Regions from separate parts of the Streptosporangium roseum DSM 43021 genome, predicted to be linked through region 4. Evidence: predicted binding sites of a transcription regulator. Region 4 holds the regulator's gene; each other region holds the start of a gene.

Region 1 (4,539 bases), 1.2 Mb from region 4:
CGCGGCGGTGGCGACCCGGCCCCGGGGAGTGCGCGCCAGCAGACCCTGGCGGACCAGGAACGGCTCCGCGACCACCTCGACCGTCTCCGGCTCCTCCCCCACCGCGACCGCCAGTGTGGAAAGTCCCACCGGGCCGCCCCCGAACTTCCGCAGCAGCGCCCCGAGCACCGCCCGGTCCAGCCGGTCCAGCCCCTCGGCGTCGACCTCGTAGAGGTTCAGCGCCGCCGAGGCGACGTCCCGGGTGACCACCCCGTCGGCCCGCACCTCGGCGAAGTCGCGGACCCGGCGCAGCAGCCGGTTGGCGATGCGGGGCGTGCCCCGCGACCGGCCGGCGATCTCGTGCGCCGCGTCACCGGGGAGCTGCAGGCCGAGCAGCCGTGAGGAGCGGTGCAGCACCTGCTCCAGCTCGGCCACGTCGTAGAACTCCATGTGCGCGACGAAGCCGAACCGGTCGCGCAGCGGAGCGGGCAGCAGCCCGGCCCGCGTGGTCGCCCCGACCAGGGTGAACGGCGCGACCTCCAGCGGGATCGCGGTCGCCCCGGGCCCCTTGCCCACCACGATGTCGACGCGGAAGTCCTCCATCGCGAGATAGAGCATCTCCTCCGCCGGACGGGCCATCCGGTGGATCTCGTCGATGAAGAGGACCTCTCCCTCCGAGAGGGTCGACAGGATCGCCGCGAGGTCACCCGCCCGCTCCAGCGCGGGCCCGGAGGTGATCCGGAGCGGCACGGAGAGCTCCGTGGCGATGATCATGGAGAGGGTCGTCTTGCCCAGGCCGGGACCACCGCTCATCAGCACATGGTCCGGCGGCCGGTTGCGCCGCAGCGCGCTCTGCAGCACCAGCGACAGCTGCTCGCGCACCCGTGCCTGGCCGATGAACTCCTCCAGCCGCTTGGGCCGCAGCGCCGCCTCGATCAGCCGCTCGTCGCCCTCGGCGTCCGGCGCCACCAGATCCCGATCGAAGCTCACGCCGGTCCACCTTCACTCACGCGGGTCTTCCCCGTCTCACCTGAACCGCCCCTGCCGTCCCGGCCCGCGCGGACGACCGCTGTCCCGCCGAGCCCGCCGTGTCCCTCCGGGATCCGCATCGCAGACCCCGTGCTCACCGCACGCTCAGGGCGCGGAGCGCGGCCTTGAGCAACGTCGCCACCTGCGGGGAGCGGCCCTCCGCCACCTCGATGTCGGCCTGGGGGGTGACGGCCGCGACGGCCTCGTCGGCGTCCCGGGCCGAGTAGCCGAGGCCCACCAGCCCGGAGTGCACCTGGTCCCGCCAGGCGGGCGCGGCCGCACCGCCGTTGAGGGCGGCGTTGACGGCCTGATCGGGCGTGCCGAGCTTGTCCTTGAGGTCGACGATGATCCGCTGGGCCCCCTTGGGCCCCACCCCGGGAACCCTGGTCAGCGCCTTGACGTCGGCGCTCGCCACGGCCATCCGGAGCGCGTTGGGGGTGTGGACGGCCAGCATCGCCAGAGCGACCTTGGGTCCGACCCCGTTGGCCGTCTGCAGCATCTCGAAGACGCCGCGCTCGTCGTCGCTTCCGAAGCCGAACAGCGTCAGCGACTCCTCCCGGACCACCAGCGAGGTGGCCAGCCGGGCCTCCTCGCCCACCCTGAGCGTGGCCAGCGTGCCCGGCGTGCAGTGGACCAGCATGCCCACCCCGCCGACCTCGACCACCGCGCCGTCGGGCGCGATCGCGGCCACCCGTCCCCGTACCGAGGCGATCACTGCGTGGTTCCTCTCGAATATCCGGCCCGGCCCCGCCCCCGGAAGTAGGCGGCGGCGGTCGTCCCCGGCCCGGTCTTGGTCCTGGCCACGGCCTCGGCCAGCCGGTTCTGCGCCCCGCCCCGCCAGACGTGGCAGATCGCGAGCGCCAGCGCGTCGGCGGCGTCGGCGGGCTTGGGCATCGCGTCCAGCCGCAGCAGCCGGGTCACCATCGTCCCCACCTGCTGCTTGTCGGCCGTGCCGCTGCCGGTGATCGCGGCCTTGACCTCGGACGGCGTGTGCATCGCCACCGGCAGCCCCCGGCGGGAGGCGCACAGGATCGCCACGGCGGACGCCTGCGCGGTGCCCATCACGGTCCTGAGGTTGTGCTGGGCGAAGACCCGCTCCACGGCGACCGCGTCGGGCCGGATCTCGTCGAGCCACTGCTCGATGCCCGCTTCGATCGCCACCAGCCTGGCCCCGATCTCGTCGTCGGCCGGAGTCCGGACGACTCCGACCTTGACGAGGCTGAGCGGCGCTCCGGGCCGTCCCTCGACCGCCCCGAGCCCGCACCGGGTCAGCCCCGGATCGACCCCCATCACCCGCAGCTCGGGCAACCGCACCGACACGCCTCCGCTCGCCGAACACCTGTTCGGTGCCCGACTCTACCGCGTGGGAGCGCGCCACGCACGGCTACCTGACCGCCGCTCAGAAGTAGTCGAGCATGTGGGGTCTGGCCTGGAAGGCGGCGTCGAGGGCGTCGTCTCCGTCCGCCGGGCCGGTGAGGAGGCCCGAGCGGCGCAGGGTGGCCGCCGGGACTCCGGCGAACAGGGCGGAGAAGCCGCCAGCGGTGAAGGTGGGGGTGGACTCCGGCAGGGTGCCGGCGGGCTCGGCCGTACCGGATCCGCCGGAGACCGACAGGTGCCACGGACCGGAGTTCGCGGGGCGCTGGGGATCGTCGACCCGGACGACGGCATCAAGGGTGACGCCCGCGGGGAAGCCGCGTCCGGCGACGGCCCGGGCGAGGTCGACGACGCGGAACATCCAGCGGGTCTGGCCGACCTCGTCTCTGGGACGGTCCCCGATCAGCCAGAACACCGGGTCGTCGGGGGCGACGACCGCCCGGACCGACTTGGCGATGGAGGCCGACGAGCCGACCATCGCCCACAGCGCCCGCGCCGTGGCCTCCGAGCCCGCGACGAGGTTGGAGACCTCGATGTCGCCGCCGTGCCAGCGGTAGATCACGAAGCCGTCGTCGGCCAGGTAGAGGAAGTCGTCCTTCTCCTCCAGGTGCAGGCGCCAGGTCCCCTCGTCCCAGCAGACGGGGCCGGAGGCGCGGGTGGCGGCGTGGACGCGGCCGAGGACGGCGACCACCTCGGGGGCGTCGGCGGGGCCCATCCGGCGGATCTCGACCCGCCCGGTGGTCCTGATCGCGCGCAGGGCCTCGGCCGGCAGGGTGGCCCGGTGCATGGCGCCGGCGTGCTCCCAGCCGAGCGACCGGTAGATGTGGGTGGTGGCCGGGTAGAGCGCCGAGACCGGATGGCCCAGCTCCGCGCAGCGGTCGACGGTGGCCCGCATCAGCGTCCGGCCGACGCCGCGTCCACGCTCCTCGGGGGCGACGGTCACCGACGCCACGCCGCCCATGGAGATCGGCCTGCCGTGCCACCACTGGGTGAAGTCGTTGACCCGGCTGGTCGCGACCAGCCGGGAGCCGTCGACGATCCCGAGATATCTTCCCTTTTCGAGCGCCGGGGTGACCAGCTTGCGCCAGGTCTCCAGAGCCCCTCCCGAGATGGGCCCGAAGGCGCGCTTGCGGTTGTCCAGCACCGCGTCGAGGTCGTCGATGGTCAGATCACGTAGCTCCACAAGCCCCCAACCTAGGCAGGGCGGGTCCGGAAAGGCGAATCGGCCCCTACAGGTGGCGGGCGGCGGGCTCGGTCTCCGCGTCCCCCGCCCTGTCACGCAGGCGGTCCAGCCGCGTCATGATCGGCGTCGCGGTGACCCCGTGCAGGACCAGGGAGGCCAGCACGGTGAAGGCGACCACCGCCCAGAGCTCCTCGGCGGGCACGCCGAAGTCGGCGTGCCCGAGGGCGTAGGCGAGGTAGAACAGCGAGCCGATGCCGCGGATGCCGAAGACCGCCGTCACGCCGCGCTCGCGCGGCCCCGCCCGCCCGCCGAGCTGGGCGACCCAGCCGGTCAGCGGCCGGATCACCAGCAGCAGGAGCAGGCTGACGGCCGCGCCCCGCCAGGTGAGCGCGGCCAGGCCGCCGACCGCCACGAACCCGCCGAGCAGCAGGATCAGCCAGGCGGTGAACAGCCGCTCGATCTGCTCGATGAAGCCGTGCAGCACACCGTTGTAGCCGTGGCTGCGCTCGGCGGCCCTGATGGTGCACGCGGTCACGAACACCGCGATGAAGCCGTATCCGTGCACCAGCTCGGTGAGGCCGTACGCCAGGAACGTCGCGGCCAGCGCGACGAAGCCGTCCCTGTGCTCGGCGAGCCGCAGGTCGGACACCTGGGCGCGGAAGAACAGCCGGCCCAGCAGCTTTCCGGCCAGCAGGCCGCAGAGCAGTCCCGCCCCGCACCTGTAGAGCAGGTCCACCAGGACCCACTCCCCGGCCCAGCCGAAGCCGCCGGCGGCCGCCATCGCGATGGCGGCGAACACCAGGGGGAAGGCCAGGCCGTCGTTGAGCCCCGCCTCGGAGGTGAGGGTGAACCTGACCTCGTCGTCCGCCTTCTCGGAGTCGACGGGCTCGCCGACCTGCACGTCGGAGGCGAGCACCGGGTCGGTCGGGGCGAGCACTGCGCCCAGCAGCAGTGCCGCGGCCGGGGGCCAGCCC
Region 2 (4,539 bases), 3.0 Mb from region 4:
CACCGCCGCGGACGGCAGGGCCCGGGTGCAGGTGGAGATCGCGCCCGACCGGACCAAGGAGGTCGAGGTGCGCACCGGCCTGGCCGCCGACGGAGCCGTGGAGGTGACCGGCGACCTCAAGCCGGGTGACCTGGTGGTGATCAACAGTGCCTGAGCCGGTCATCCTGCTCGACGATCTGACCAAGGAGTTCCCCGCCGATCCTCCCGTCAGGGCGCTCTCCGCCATCAACCTGAAAGTCGAAAAATCAGACTATGTCGCCATAGTTGGCCCCTCGGGGTCCGGCAAGTCCACGCTGCTCAACATGCTCGGCCTGCTCGACCGGCCGACCAGCGGCGGCTACCGGCTCGACGGCATCGAGACCACCACGCTGAAGGACGGCGCGCGGACCACGGTGCGCGGCAGCCGTATCGGCTTCGTCTTCCAGTCCTTCCACCTGCTGCCGCACCGCAGCGTGCTGGAGAACGTCATGCTGGCCGAGGTCTACGGCGCGGGGCCGCGCACAGGGCGGCGGGAGCGCGCGATGCGGGCCCTGGAGCGGGTACGGCTGTCGCACCGGGTGGACTTCCCGCCCGGCAGGATGTCCGGCGGCGAGCGGCAGCGCGCCGCCATCGCCCGCGCCCTGATGGGCGAGCCGTCGCTGCTGCTGTGCGACGAACCCACCGGCAACCTCGACAGCAGGAACACCGGCGCCGTGCTCGACCTGTTCGACGAGCTGCGCGCCCAGGGCATGACCATCGTGGTCATCACCCATGAGAACGAGGTGAGCGACCGGGCCGGGCGCCGGGTGCGCATCACCGACGGCATCCTCACGGAGGGATAGATGTGCACCCGCGCGACCTGCTGAACGAGGCCATGGCGGGCCTGCTGGCCCGCCCGGTGCGCTCGGCGCTGACCACGCTGGGCACCGTACTGGGCATCACCACGCTCGTGGTCACTCTGGGCGTCGCCGCGACGGCGGGCAACCAGATCGTCGGCCGCTTCGACGAGCTGACCGCCACCTCCGTCACGGTCGAGGTCCCGGAGAACCCGTTCCCCCTGGTCGATTGGGCCGCCGTCAGCCGGGTGACCCGGCTGCGCGGGGTGATCTCCGCCGCCGCCCTCGCCGAGTCGGAACGGAGTGCCAACCTCAGCGTCCGCTCCAACGACATCGTGGACCCCACCCGGGTCACCGACCAGACGCTCACGGTCGTCGCCAGCAGCCCCGGCCTGCCCGCCGCGGTCAAAGGCAGAATGGTCGAGGGCCGCTACTTCGACGCCGGGCACATCTCCCGGGGGGACAAGGTCGTCGTGCTGGGCCTGCACGCGGCCAAGATGCTGGGCGTCACCCGGTTGGAACGGGCCCCGGCCATCTTCATCGGCACCCAGGCGTACACCGTCATCGGCGTGCTCGGCGACCTGAAACGCGAGAAGAGCCTCGCGAGCGCGGTCCTGCTGCCACCGGCCGTCGGCAGGCGCTACGGCCTGAGCACCGTGACCAGGGTCCTGGTCAACACCGGCCTCGGCGCCGCGGAACTGATCGCCGAGCAGGCGCCTGCCGCGCTCAGCCCCGGCAACGAGGCCCTCCTCCAGGTCATATCGCCGCCCAGCCCCACCAGAGCACGCGACGCGGTGGAAGGCGACGTCAACGCCCTCTTCCTGATCCTCGGGCTGGTCTCCCTGGTCGTCGGCGCGGTCGGCATCGCCAACGTCACCCTGGTGACCGTGATGGAGCGCGTCGCCGAGATCGGCCTGCGCCGCGCCCTGGGCGCCGCCCGCCGCCACGTCGCCGCGCAGTTCCTGCTGGAGTCCACCCTCACCGGGCTGACCGGCGGCATCATCGGTGCCTCCGCCGGGATCGTCGTGATCGTCGCGGTCTGCGCCGCCAAGCAGTGGACTCCGGTCCTGGATGTACGGCTGGCCGTCATGGCACCTGCCGCCGGCGCCGCCGTCGGGCTGCTCGCGGGCCTGTACCCGGCCCTGCGTGCCGCCCGCATGGAACCGGTCAACGCGCTTCGGTAGGAGGGGTGCATTCGGTCCGGCTTCCTGGACGCGGCGGACCTCCCCCGGCGGCCGGCGCGGCACGCGCCGTGGCAGATCGTGGCCGCCGGCGCGTCGAACAGCTCGTTCCGGCGACCGGCCGCGCATACTGATCGAACACGTATTCGATGCGGGATGTCCTCCCCGGCCCGCCGCTGGAAGGGGAGCGCCGGTGCCGGGGAGCGAGTTCGTCCATCTGCGCGTCGCCAGCGGGTTCTCCCTGCTGCATGGGGCCTCGCGGCCGCAGGCGCTGGTCGCCCGTGCCGGCGGGCTGGGCATGTCCGCGCTGGCGTTGACCGACCGTGACAGCCTGGCCGGCGCGGTCCGCTTCGCCACCGCGTGCCGTACGGCGGGAGTGCGGCCGGTGTTCGGCGCCGACCTGGCCGTCGAGGGCGCCCGCTCAGCGGCCGCGCCGCATCGCGACAGGCTCCGGGGCGAAGACGTCGGCCGGTGCCGGGTGACGTTCCTGGCGCGGGACGCCTCGGGGTGGAGCGCGCTGTGCCGGATGATCTCGGCGGCGCACGCCGCCGACCGCGACGAGCCGGTCCTGAGCCGGCAGGCGCTGGCCGCCCACGCCGGCCGGGGCGGTCTGGTGGTGCTGCTGGGCCCGGACTCCGACGTCGGCGGCGCGATCGTCGACCGGGACGCCGGGACGGCGCTCAAGCGGCTGCGCGCCTGGCAGGAAGGCATCGGTCGGGACGCGGTCCGGCTGGAGATCGTCTGTCACCTGTCCCCTGGCCCGGGGCCGGGTTCGCTTGTCCTGGCCGGGCGGATGCTGGCCTTCGCCGCCCGGCAGCGGCTCGTGCCGGTGCTGACCAACGCGGTGCGCTACGCCGAACGGTCCGGGGCGCGGGTGGGTGACGTGCTGGCGGCCTGCCGTCACCGGCTGCCGATCGGCCGGGCCCGCCATGCCAACGCCGAGGCCTACCTCAAATCCCCCGCCGAGATGACGCGGGTGGCCGAGCAGGTCGCCGCGGTCGCCGGTCTGCCTGCGGCAGCCGCCGGGCGCCTGCTGGCGTGCACGCTGGCCACCGCCCGGGCGTGCACGCTGGATCCGGTCGCCGACCTGGGGATCGGCGACCGGCGGGTGCACTTTCCCGAACCGTACCTGCTCGGCGCGGATCCCGCCGGGGCCGCCGACGGGGTGATGCGCGCCCGCTGCGAGGCAGGCCTGAACGCCCGCGGCATGGGCGCGGACCGGGTGGCGCTGCAGCGGCTGCAGGAGGAGCTGGCCGTGATCGCGCGGCTGGGATATGCCCCCTACTTCCTGACGGTCGCCGAGATCACCGACATGATCCGTGCGATGGGGGTACGGGTGGCCGCCCGCGGCTCGGCCGCGGGCAGCCTGGCCGTCTACGCCCTGGGCATCTCGGGGGTCGATCCGTTGCGGCACGGCCTGCTGATGGAGCGGTTCCTGTCGACGCGGCGTCGCAGCCTGCCCGACGTCGACCTGGACGTGGAGTCGGCACGCCGCCCGGAGGTGTATCGGGCGATCCTCGGCCGCTACGGGCCCGAGCGGGTCGCCGCGGTGTCGGCGGCCGCGACCTACCGGGTGCGCAGCGCCATCCGCGACGCCGGCGCCGCGCTCGGCGTGGACGCCGGTGAGATCGACGCCCTGGCCACGGCTTTTCCGCACATCCGGGCGCGGGACGCGCGCCGGGCGATGGCCGAGCTGCCGCAGCTGGCCGCGCGCGGCATCCGTCCTGACCGGCTGCGGCTGCTGTGGGACCTGGTGGAGGCCCTGGACGGGCTGCCCCGCCGTACGGCGATGCATCCGTGCGCGATCATCGTGTCGGATGCCACCCTGCTGGATCGCAGCCCCGTGCAGTCCGTGCCGGCCGGGGCGGAGGGCGGCCTGTCGATGAGCCAGTTCGACAAGGACGACGTCGAAGCGCTCGGACTGCTCAAACTCGACGTGCTGGGGGTGCGGATGCAGTCGGCGATCGCCCACGCGGTGGCCGAGATCGCCCGGGTGGAAGGCCACAGCGTCGCCATCGACGACCCGGCCCAGGTACCGCTGGACGATCCCGCGGCCTTCGCGCTGATCCGCTCGGCTGAGACGGTCGGCTGCTTCCAGATCGAGTCCCCCGGCCAGCGCGACCTGCTCAGCCGCCTGCGGCCGGAGAGCTTCGCCGATCTCATCATCGACATCTCGCTGTTCCGTCCGGGCCCGGTCGCGGCCGACATGATCACTCCGTTTCTCGCCGCCCGGCACGGCCGCGCCCCGGTGGACCTTCCGCATGCGGACCTGGCGCCGGTGCTGGCCGAGACCTGCGGCGTGGTCGTCTTCCACGAGCAGGTGATCCGGATCCTGGCCATCATGACCGGCTGCGACCCGGGTCAGGCCGACGAGGTGCGCCGGGCCTTGGCCGACGGCGGCGAGGCGGAGCGGGCGCGTACCTGGTTCACCGCCGTGGCCACCGATCGCGGCTACGACCCCGGCGTCGTCGAGCGCGTCTGGCGGACCCTGGCCGGCTTCGGCTCCTTCGGTTTCGCCAAAGCCCACGCGGCCGCCTTCGCCC
Region 3 (4,539 bases), 4.9 Mb from region 4:
CCGCTCCTCCACATGCGGCCAGATGGACCGCCGGGCCGGGGGCTCCAGCAGCCACTGGTCGTCGTCATCGGGCCGGGAGGGGCGCGGAGCGCTGTCGAGCTCCGTCATGTCCTCGATCGGGACGACCACCTTGACCTCGATCGTCTTCTCCGAGGGCGGCTGGATCACCGCCGCCGGGCGGGGGCCGCCGAGGAAGGCGGCCACCTCGTTCACCGGCCGCACCGTCGCCGACAGGCCGATCCGCTGCGCGGGCTGGGGGAGCAGGGCGTCGAGCCGCTCCAGGCTGAGGGCCAGGTGCGCGCCGCGCTTGGTGGCCGCCACGGCGTGCACCTCGTCGACGATGACCGTCTCCACGCCCCGCAGCGCCTCGCGGGCCTGGCTGGTCAGCAGCAGGAACAGTGACTCTGGGGTCGTGATGAGGATGTCCGACGGCCTGGCCGCGAACCGGCGCCGCTCCTGCGGCGAGGTGTCACCGGACCGGATCGCCACCGAGATCTCCGGCACCGCGAGCCCGAGCCGCCGCGCGGTCTGCCGCATTCCGGCCAGCGGCGCCCGGAGGTTGCGCTCGACGTCCACCGCCAGGGCCTTGAGCGGCGACACGTAGAGCACCCGGCACTGCCCGGCGGGCGCGTCGTCCTCGCGTGAGCGCCTCCGCCCGCCCGCGGCGTCCTCGGCGGGCCCGCCCGTCGCGGCCGCGCGCTCGGCGGCCAGCCGGTCGAGCGACCACAGGAACGCGGCCAGCGTCTTGCCGGAGCCGGTCGGCGCGACCACGAGGGTGTTGTCCCCCCGGGCGATCGACGCCCACGCGCCCTCCTGGGCGGCGGTGGGCGAGGCAAAGGCTCCGGTGAACCAGTCCCTGGTCACAGGGGTGAAGTGGTCGAGCGCTGATCCGGTCACGGCTCCATAGTGCATTGCCCCACCGACAGAATCCGCCGGCGTGACGGGCACCGCGGGCTGCTCCTCCGCGTCGACCCGCACGAGTGGCTGTTCGCGCCCTCCGGCTGCGCGGCCCTGCTCTGCCGTGCCCCCGCCTGGCCCGCGCCGTACGTACCCGGGATGCCTCTCGCCTCGACGTTCCGCGCCGTATGCACCCGGGATGCCTCTCGCCTCGACGTTCCGCGCTCCGAGGGCGACGAGTGGAACCCCGCCGACTACGCCTGACACCGACCGGCGGGGAGGACGGGACCGTCGCCAGGTACGCGTTCCCGCACTCCGGCACGTCCATGGAGATGGTGGCGGAGACCCTCGCCACCATGGCGTGACGGCTGGGGAAGGTTCATCGCGTCCTGTCGGGGAGATAGAGATCAGACGAACACCCGACGCATTGAGCGGTGAGCCAGCGATGAGCATCGACCATCCGGCAGTGGAGACGGTACGCGAGCGGATCAGGGCGGAGCACCTGCGGGAGCACCGCCCGCCGAGCAGCGCGAGGGGCCTGCACCACTTCGCGCTGATCTCCTCGGACGTGGAGACGACGATCGCCTTCTACCAGGACCTGCTGGAGTTCCCTCTGACGGAGATCTTCGAGAACCGCGACCACCGGGGATCGAACCACTTCTTCTTCGACGTCGGGAACGGCAACCTGCTGGCCTTCTTCGACTTCCCCGGCCTGGACCTCGGTCCCTACAAGGAGGTCCTCGGCGGGCTCCACCACATCGCCGTCTCCGTGGACCCGTCGACCTGGGAGCGGCTGCGGGGCAAGCTGGAGGCCGCGGGCGTGCCGCACCGGATCGAGAGCGGCGCGTCGATCTACTTCAGGGATCCCGACGGAGCCCGCCTGGAACTGCTCGCCGACCCGCTGGGCGAGATGTACGGCTCCCGCGTCCTCTGAGATCCGGCCGGGACCGGCGGGAGGCATCTCCGGTCATGAGCACGACGGGGAGGGGCCACACTTGGAGCATGCGCCTCTCGGAGTTCTGGAACCGGATGAAACTGCACTTCGGTGACCCGTACGCGGAGTCGTGGGCCCGCGACTACGTCATCGCCGATCTCGGTGGCCGGACGGTGAACCAGGCGCTGGCCGACGGCATCGCCGCCAAGGAGGTCTGGCGGGCCGTGTGCGGGGTGTCCGACGTCTCCGCCCGGCTGCGCTGAAGGGCGCGGACCAGGGCACCTGGGCCGGGGAGCGCGGGACCTGCGGGCGTCCGGAAGGCCCGGCTCAGGGGGTGCCGTTCAGCAGTTTCCTGATCAGGTCGGCCACATGGCCGGGGTCCTCGGTGCTCTCCTGGCCGTCCGGGGACCACAGGAAGAGCCAGCCGTCCCCGGCCGGGCTGGCGAAGACGATCGTCTGCCGCCTCGTCTCCGGATGCCACACCCAGAGCACGGGGGCTCCGGCTCCGAGCATGCGGCCCGCCAGCCCCCGGCCGGGCAGCTCGGCGAGCAGGGACTCAAGGTGGGCCAGGCGTCGCCGGGCGAACGCGGTGGTCACGTCGGTCACCTCGCGGTCGTTTGCCTTCAGCATCGCCGCAGCTCAGCCTGGTGACAACAGGTCTGGGGGAACGATCGGAAATGTCGCTCCCAGGATGGGGTCCGCCGCCTCCCGCGGCCCGCGCCACCCCGGGACCGTGTGATGCCGTTGAGCCACGATCGAACAATCGTTCGGCTATATTGGACACGCCGCCACTCGTGGCGTGCTCTCCAGAAAATGTCGGTGGCACCCCGTAGCTTTCTGGCAACCGATTCAACCCGCGACCCTTCAGGGGGCTCCCATGGCGGCTAACGACCGCGAGAAGGCGCTCGAGACCGCGCTCGCTCAGATCGAGCGTCAGTTCGGCAAGGGCTCTGTCATGCGCCTCGGCGACGAGACCCGCGCGCCCATCGAAGTCATCCCGACCAGTTCCATCGCGCTCGACGTCGCGCTCGGCATCGGCGGGTTCCCCCGTGGCCGCATCGTCGAGGTCTACGGTCCGGAGTCCTCCGGTAAGACCACCGTCGCGCTGCACGCGGTGGCCAACGCCCAGCGGGGCGGCGGCATCGCGGCGTTCATCGACGCCGAGCACGCCCTCGACCCGGAATACGCCAAGAAGCTGGGCGTCGACACCGACGCGCTGCTCGTCTCCCAGCCCGACACCGGCGAGCAGGCGCTGGAGATCGCCGACATGCTGATCCGGTCGGGCGCCGTCGACCTGCTGGTCATCGACTCGGTCGCGGCCCTGGTGCCCAAGGCCGAGATCGAGGGTGAGATGGGCGACAGCCACGTCGGCCTCCAGGCCCGCCTGATGTCCCAGGCACTGCGCAAGGTCGCCGGCGCGCTCAACAACACCGGCACCACCGCGATCTTCATCAACCAGCTCCGCGAGAAGATCGGCGTCATGTTCGGCTCGCCCGAGACCACGACCGGTGGAAAGGCGCTGAAGTTCTACGCCTCGGTCCGTCTCGACATCCGCCGCATCGAGACGCTGAAGGACGGCACCGAGGCGGTCGGCAACCGCACCCGCGTGAAGGTCGTCAAGAACAAGATGGCCCCGCCCTTCCGCGTGGCCGACTTCGACATCCTCTACGGGATCGGCATCTCCCGTGAGGGCGGCCTGATCGACATGGGTGTCGAGCACGGCTTCGTCCGCAAGTCCGGCGCCTGGTACACCTACGAGGGCGACCAGCTGGGGCAGGGCAAGGAGAACGCCCGCAACTTCCTGAAGAACCACCCCGACATGGCCAACGAGATCGAGAAGAAGATCAAGGAGAAGCTCGGCATCGGCCCCCGCCTCGACACTCCGGCCACGCCGCCGCCCGCGGCTCCCGCCGCCCCGGTTCCCGCCACCTCCGGTCGCGGCTCCAAGGCGGCCACTCCCAAGCCGGGCGACGTCTGAACCGGATTGATCGATGACGACGGGACCTGACTCCGGTCCGGCCGACGCGGCCGGGCCGCGGGACTGGGGCGCCTGGCCGGATGTCCCGGAGGCCGGATCCTCCGGGACGGGCAGAAGAGGAGGCCGTTCACGGCGCTCGCGCCGGGATCGGCCGGGGGCGTGGGAGACGTCCGGGCCGGGCGGGGAGGCCGACTCGCCCTCGGGCGACGAGCCCGCTCCGGAAGACGGTCCCATGGGCGGGGCGGGCGACCGCTCCGGCGGGGAGTCCCGGGGCCGGGGCGCTCGTGGGTCCCGGCGCGGCGGGAAGCGGTCGCGCGGCGACTCCCAGGGGATCCTGCCCGATGGGCCGGTCGACGGATCCCCGGCGAGCCGGGGGCCCGCGGCGGATCCGCAGGCCGTGGCCCGGGCGATCTGCCTGCGGCTGCTGACCATGGCTCCGCGCACCAGGGCCCAGCTCGCCGAGGCGCTGCGCAAGCGTGAGGTGCCCGAAGCGGCGGCCGAAGCCGTGCTTGAGAGGTTCTCCGAGGTCGGGCTCATCGATGACGAGGCGTTCGCCGCGGCGTGGGTGAGCTCACGTCACGCCGGGCGGGGCCTCGCCCGCAGGGCCCTCGCCTCGGAGCTACGCCACCGCGGGGTGGACGAGGACACCGTCAAGGAGGCGGTGGAGCAGCTCGACCCCGAGCAGGAGGTGGAGACGGCCCGCAGGCTCGTGGCGCGCAAGCTCTCGTCG
Region 4 (4,539 bases):
GCGAGGCGGTGCCCACGTTGAACCAGACGGGCGAGTTGAAGCTGAAGACCTGGTTGACCAGAGCGTGCTTGAGCTCGTGGTCGAAGATCTCGGCGTCCTCCTCGCCGGCGAAGTAGCCGTGCTCGACCGCGGTCCTGGTGTAGACGCCCACCACCCGGTCGATGAGCTGCTTCAGGCTCCACTCGCGCTGCGGGGTGCCGACCGCGCCGCGGAAGTATTTGGTGGTCACGATGTTGGCCGCGTTGACCGACCAGGAAACGGGGAACTCGACGTCCCGCTGCTCGAAGTTGATCGAGCCGTCCCGCCAGTTGGTCATCACGACGTCACGGCGCTCCCAGCGCACCTCGTCATAGGGATGCACTCCCGGCGTGGTGAAGATGCGCTTCATCTTCAAGCCCTTGCGCAACCGCTTGCCCCCACGCGCGGCCGCGCCACCGATCGTCTCCGTCATGACTTCCCCTTCCGGGGCTCCCCAGAGCCCTCGAGTCGGACCACATCAACGCGCCGCTCTGTCCCCCGGCGCCCGGGGTATGGATCAGTCCTGCTGGACGGAGCGTTCCGCCCGCAGCTGCTTTATCTCTGTTTCGAAATCGGCCAGGGTCTCGAAGCTCCGGTAGACCGAGGCGAACCGCAGGTAGGCCACCTCGTCCAGCTCGCGGAGCGGCCCCAGGATCGCCAGCCCGACCTCATGGGCGGCGATCTCCGCCGCTCCCGTGGCCCGGATGCTCTCCTCCACCCGCTGACCCAGCTGGGCCAGCGAGTCCTCGCTGACGGGGCGCCCCTGGCACGCCCGCCGGACGCCGGCGATCACCTTGTCCCTGAAGAACGGCTCGGTCACCCCGCTGCGCTTGCTCACCATGAGAAGCACCGTCTCCTGCGTGGTGAACCTGCGCCCGCACTCCGGGCACGTGCGCCTGCGGCGGATGGCTCCGCCGTCCTCGGTGGACCGGCTGTCGATGACCCGCGTATCAGGATGACGACAGAACGGACAGTGCACGCGTGTCGCCCCCTTGAGCCGGCAAGTGGCCCACCTTCTCGTGCATTCCACGGCGTCCACGCCAGACGCTTGCGCACGCCCCTCGAATGGTCGAGATGCGGTAATGGAAACACAATCTATGGTGAAGACCACCGATGAAGCCACTAGATGTTGTGGTCCAACGGTAGGAGGGTCGGCTCATGAACGCAAGTTGAAAGGACCCCGTCAGACGAAGTCGCTGATCAGCGCGTCACATTCGAACGAGTCGGGCGTGTCGCCCCTCCGGCACCCCCTCAGGGGGCGGAACCGTCCGGCAGGTAGAGCCGGGTCCCGGGCCGGATCACGGAGTCGGACAGGCCGTTGAGATCCATGATCCGGCGGATCGTCGGAGCCGGATCCCCGCCTTCCGTCACGGCGTCCGCGATCTCCCACAGCGTGTCACCCCCGCGCACCACGACCCACGACAGCTCCTCACGCCCCCCGTGCTCGAGCGCCGAGGCGGCGTCGATGCGCGCGCCGACCCAGAGCGCCCCCAGGGTGACCAGCGTGAGCGCCGCCACCACCACGATCCGGCCCCGCCTGGTGAGCCGGAGCGGCGGATCAGGATATCGGACGCCCCCCGCGGCCCCGGGGCGCCGGGCGGGCGGGCGCCCGGCCCTCCCTGTCGTCACGGTCGTCTTCATGATGGCCCCCCAGCACCCTCGACCTGGCCGAACACACGTCGAAGAAAGATCGGCGAATCGAACACGATGTCGATCGAACTCCCGTACGATGTTGTACACCACGTCACCGCTGATTTCGAGAATGACTCGAACAATTGTTTGAATACGATCTTCAACGGCGGTACGGTCGCTGTGTGCGACGCGAGAGATACAGACCGGGAGGCGAGGAGATCGTATGAGCGAACATGACGAGAACGTTTCGGCCGTCAGCGACCTGGCGGTGCGCAGGCGTGACTCCCTTGGCCTCACCCCCAGGCAGCGGAAGATCCTTGAGGTGATCCGCGACTCGGTGCAGCAGCGCGGCTATCCGCCCTCCATGCGAGAGATCGGCGAGGCGGTGCAGCTCACCAGCACCTCCAGCGTGTCGCACCAGCTGACGGCGTTGCAGCGCAAGGGCTATCTGCGCCGTGATCCGCACCGTCCCCGCGCGCTGGAGGTCCGCCTTCCCGGCGAGCCGGCACTGTGGGTGGATCCCGAGTCCCGTGACGACGAGACCCCGATCAGCCGCCCGACCGCGGCCTACGTGCCGCTCGTCGGCCGGATCGCCGCCGGCGGCCCCATCCTCGCCGAGGAGAGCATCGAGGACGTCTTCGCCCTCCCCAAGCAGCTCGTCGGCGAGGGGACGCTCTTCCTGCTCCAGGTGACCGGCGACTCGATGATCGAGGCCGCCATCGCCAACGGCGACTGGGTGGTCGTCCGGCAGCAGCCCGTGGCGGACAACGGCGACGTGGTCGCCGCGATGATCGACGGCGAGGCCACGGTCAAGACCTTCAAGCGCAAGGACGGCCACGTCTGGCTCGTCCCGCACAACCCGAACTACGACCCGATCCCCGGCGACGAGGCCACCGTCCTGGGCAAGGTCGTGGCGGTTCTGCGCAAGCTCTGAGACAACGCACCGGAGGAGCGGGGTCCCACGATCGGGACCCCGCTCCTCGTCAGGCGCCTCAGTGGCGACCGCCCGCCGCAGCAGGCCCCGCGCCGGCCGCCGACGTGCCCGACGCGGAGTTCGGCCGTCCCGGTGCCGCACCCGAAATCGGGGCGGATGGCGGTGGTGTCCTGTAGCCGGATCGGCGGCGGTCCCTGGTGGGGGTCCGCGGTGGCGCCCCAGCCGAGCAGCTTGACCGGCGAGTGGGTCAGCCCGGTCGGGCCGGGCGAGCGCCGGAGCCGAGGGCAGGCCGATCCGGATGAGTACGGCGCCCCCGGTAACCGCCTTGAATAGAGCCTTGAACAGAAGGGCACGCGTTTTTCTCCCTTATCGGAGGTGCGGAGATGCGCTGATTCTGTTTTCGGATGGAAATAAGCCACAAGTGATGAAATTTCGGTAGTTGCTATGGTCGGCGACCTGTTCTTGGGTCACGAGACGTTCTACGCTCGCTCCCCACAGAGCGCGGCGGGCCCGCGCCGTCCTCTCAGGGATGGAAGCGCGGGAAACCCCCGGCCGCCCGCCTCGACACCGAGGAGCGTCCCCATGCCTCGCCGTCCCCCCGAGCCGGCAGCCGACCGGGGCACCCTGCTCCGCTCCGGCCCGTTCCACCAGGCCCTGCGTGTCTGCATCCGGGAGAGCGGCCTGTCCCTCGACCGCATCCGGTCCCGCCTGGCCCAGCGCGGGCTGGCGGTCGCGCTGTCCACCCTGAGCGACTGGCAGCGGGGGCACCGGCGTCCCGGCGGCGAGCAGTCCCCGCTGGTCGTCACGGCCCTGGAGGAGATCCTCCGGCTTCCCGGCGGCTCCCTCACCCGCCTTCTCGACCACGGGCCGGGGCTGGATGAGCGCTCCGGAGCCCTCGGCGAGCTGCTGGACGCGCTGCCGGGCTCCCGCGACCAGGACGCCGCCATCATCACCCAGCAGCAGAAAGTGCTGATCGACGCGGCCCGGCGGTGCGAGTCGGTGTGGACCCGCACGCTGATCAGGGCCCGGCGCGACGGCATGGACCGGTATGCGATCAGGTCGTTCGTCGACCCCGGCACCGATCTCGACGGCCGCGAGATCCACGCCCTGGAGAACTGCAGGGTCGGCACCATCCTGCGGCACCACGCGCGGGGGGTGATGGTCGCCGAGCTGCTCTTCGACCACGCGCTCCGGGCCGGCGACACCTGGGTCTTCGAGTGGGAGAGCTTCGACAGACCGGCACAGCCGTGCGTCGACCACGGCCACGGCTTCCGGCAGCCGGTCGGGCACTTCCTCGTCCAGGTGCGGTTCGACCCCGCGGCCCTCCCGGCCGAATGCCATTCCTACGTCAGGTCCGGACCGGACGCGAAGCCTTGCCGGACCGGCGTCCTGGTGCCCAACGCCCACCACACCGTCCACGTGGCCGCCTCCGACGTGGTCTCCGGCGTGCTGGGCATCGCCTGGCGCTGGCCGTAAACCTCTCTTCCCGCGATTGGGCCCCCCGAAATTTCGCACCATTGACGGCGCGTGCGCGCGTGATTACGTTCACCTCAAATTGACAGTAAAGTTTCCTGTTAATTAACCCCCCAGTTCCAGCGCGTAGAGGCGGCGGCCCATGGCGAATCAACATGTCCTGAAACTCCTAGCCGCGGTGGGGGTGATGCTCCTCCCCCTGGGGGCGGTCGTCGCGACGGCACCCGGCGCTTCCGCGGCCGTGACCGTGCCGCTCCGGGCCAACGCGGGCGGGTCCGCGCTCACCGACGCCGCGGGTGACCAGTGGGTCGCCGACAAGGCCTACTCCAGCGGCGACTGGGGCTACCAGACCAGCTACGGGAGCGGCTCGACCGGCGGTGCGATCGCCGGGACGACCGACGACTCCCTCTACCAGAACTACAACACCTTCAACAGCTGGGGCGGCTACCGCTTCGACGTCCCGAACGGCACCTACCAGGTGA

Evidence for each region. The regulator LexA, encoded in region 4, represses DNA repair genes until DNA is damaged. The targets are predictions, from matches to a motif close to TCGAACANNTGTTCGA.
Region 1: the regulator LexA is predicted to act here: its motif matches at 2,340-2,355, upstream of ruvC (crossover junction endodeoxyribonuclease RuvC).
Region 2: the regulator LexA is predicted to act here: its motif matches at 2,131-2,146, upstream of SROS_RS20985 (DNA polymerase III subunit alpha).
Region 3: the regulator LexA is predicted to act here: its motif matches at 2,587-2,602, upstream of recA (recombinase RecA).

Annotation. Positions count from the first base shown of each region.
Region 1 covers NC_013595.1:6,703,533-6,708,071, forward strand. The annotation lists gene ruvB (Holliday junction branch migration DNA helicase RuvB) at 1-969, opposite strand, end outside; gene ruvA (Holliday junction branch migration protein RuvA) at 1,103-1,723, opposite strand; gene ruvC (crossover junction endodeoxyribonuclease RuvC) at 1,720-2,307, opposite strand; gene SROS_RS29500 (GNAT family N-acetyltransferase) at 2,408-3,565, opposite strand; gene SROS_RS29505 (cation:proton antiporter) at 3,612-4,539, opposite strand, start outside.
Region 2 covers NC_013595.1:4,833,396-4,837,934, reverse strand. The annotation lists gene SROS_RS46080 (peptidoglycan-binding protein) at 1-154, shown strand, start outside; gene SROS_RS20995 (ABC transporter ATP-binding protein) at 147-821, shown strand; gene SROS_RS20990 (ABC transporter permease) at 824-1,999, shown strand; gene SROS_RS20985 (DNA polymerase III subunit alpha) at 2,190-4,539, shown strand, end outside.
Region 3 covers NC_013595.1:2,392,269-2,396,807, forward strand. The annotation lists gene SROS_RS10695 (ATP-dependent helicase) at 1-912, opposite strand, end outside; gene SROS_RS10700 (hypothetical protein) at 907-1,161, shown strand; gene SROS_RS10705 (VOC family protein) at 1,343-1,831, shown strand; gene SROS_RS10710 (DUF3046 domain-containing protein) at 1,900-2,094, shown strand; gene SROS_RS10715 (hypothetical protein) at 2,159-2,461, opposite strand; gene recA (recombinase RecA) at 2,709-3,809, shown strand; gene recX (recombination regulator RecX) at 3,823-4,539, shown strand, end outside.
Region 4 covers NC_013595.1:7,864,713-7,869,251, forward strand. The annotation lists gene SROS_RS34360 (vitamin B12-dependent ribonucleotide reductase) at 1-451, opposite strand, end outside; gene nrdR (transcriptional regulator NrdR) at 536-997, opposite strand; gene SROS_RS34370 (LysM peptidoglycan-binding domain-containing protein) at 1,270-1,659, opposite strand; gene lexA (transcriptional repressor LexA) at 1,874-2,584, shown strand; gene SROS_RS34380 (hypothetical protein) at 3,167-4,060, shown strand; gene SROS_RS34385 (glycosyl hydrolase family 18 protein) at 4,200-4,539, shown strand, end outside.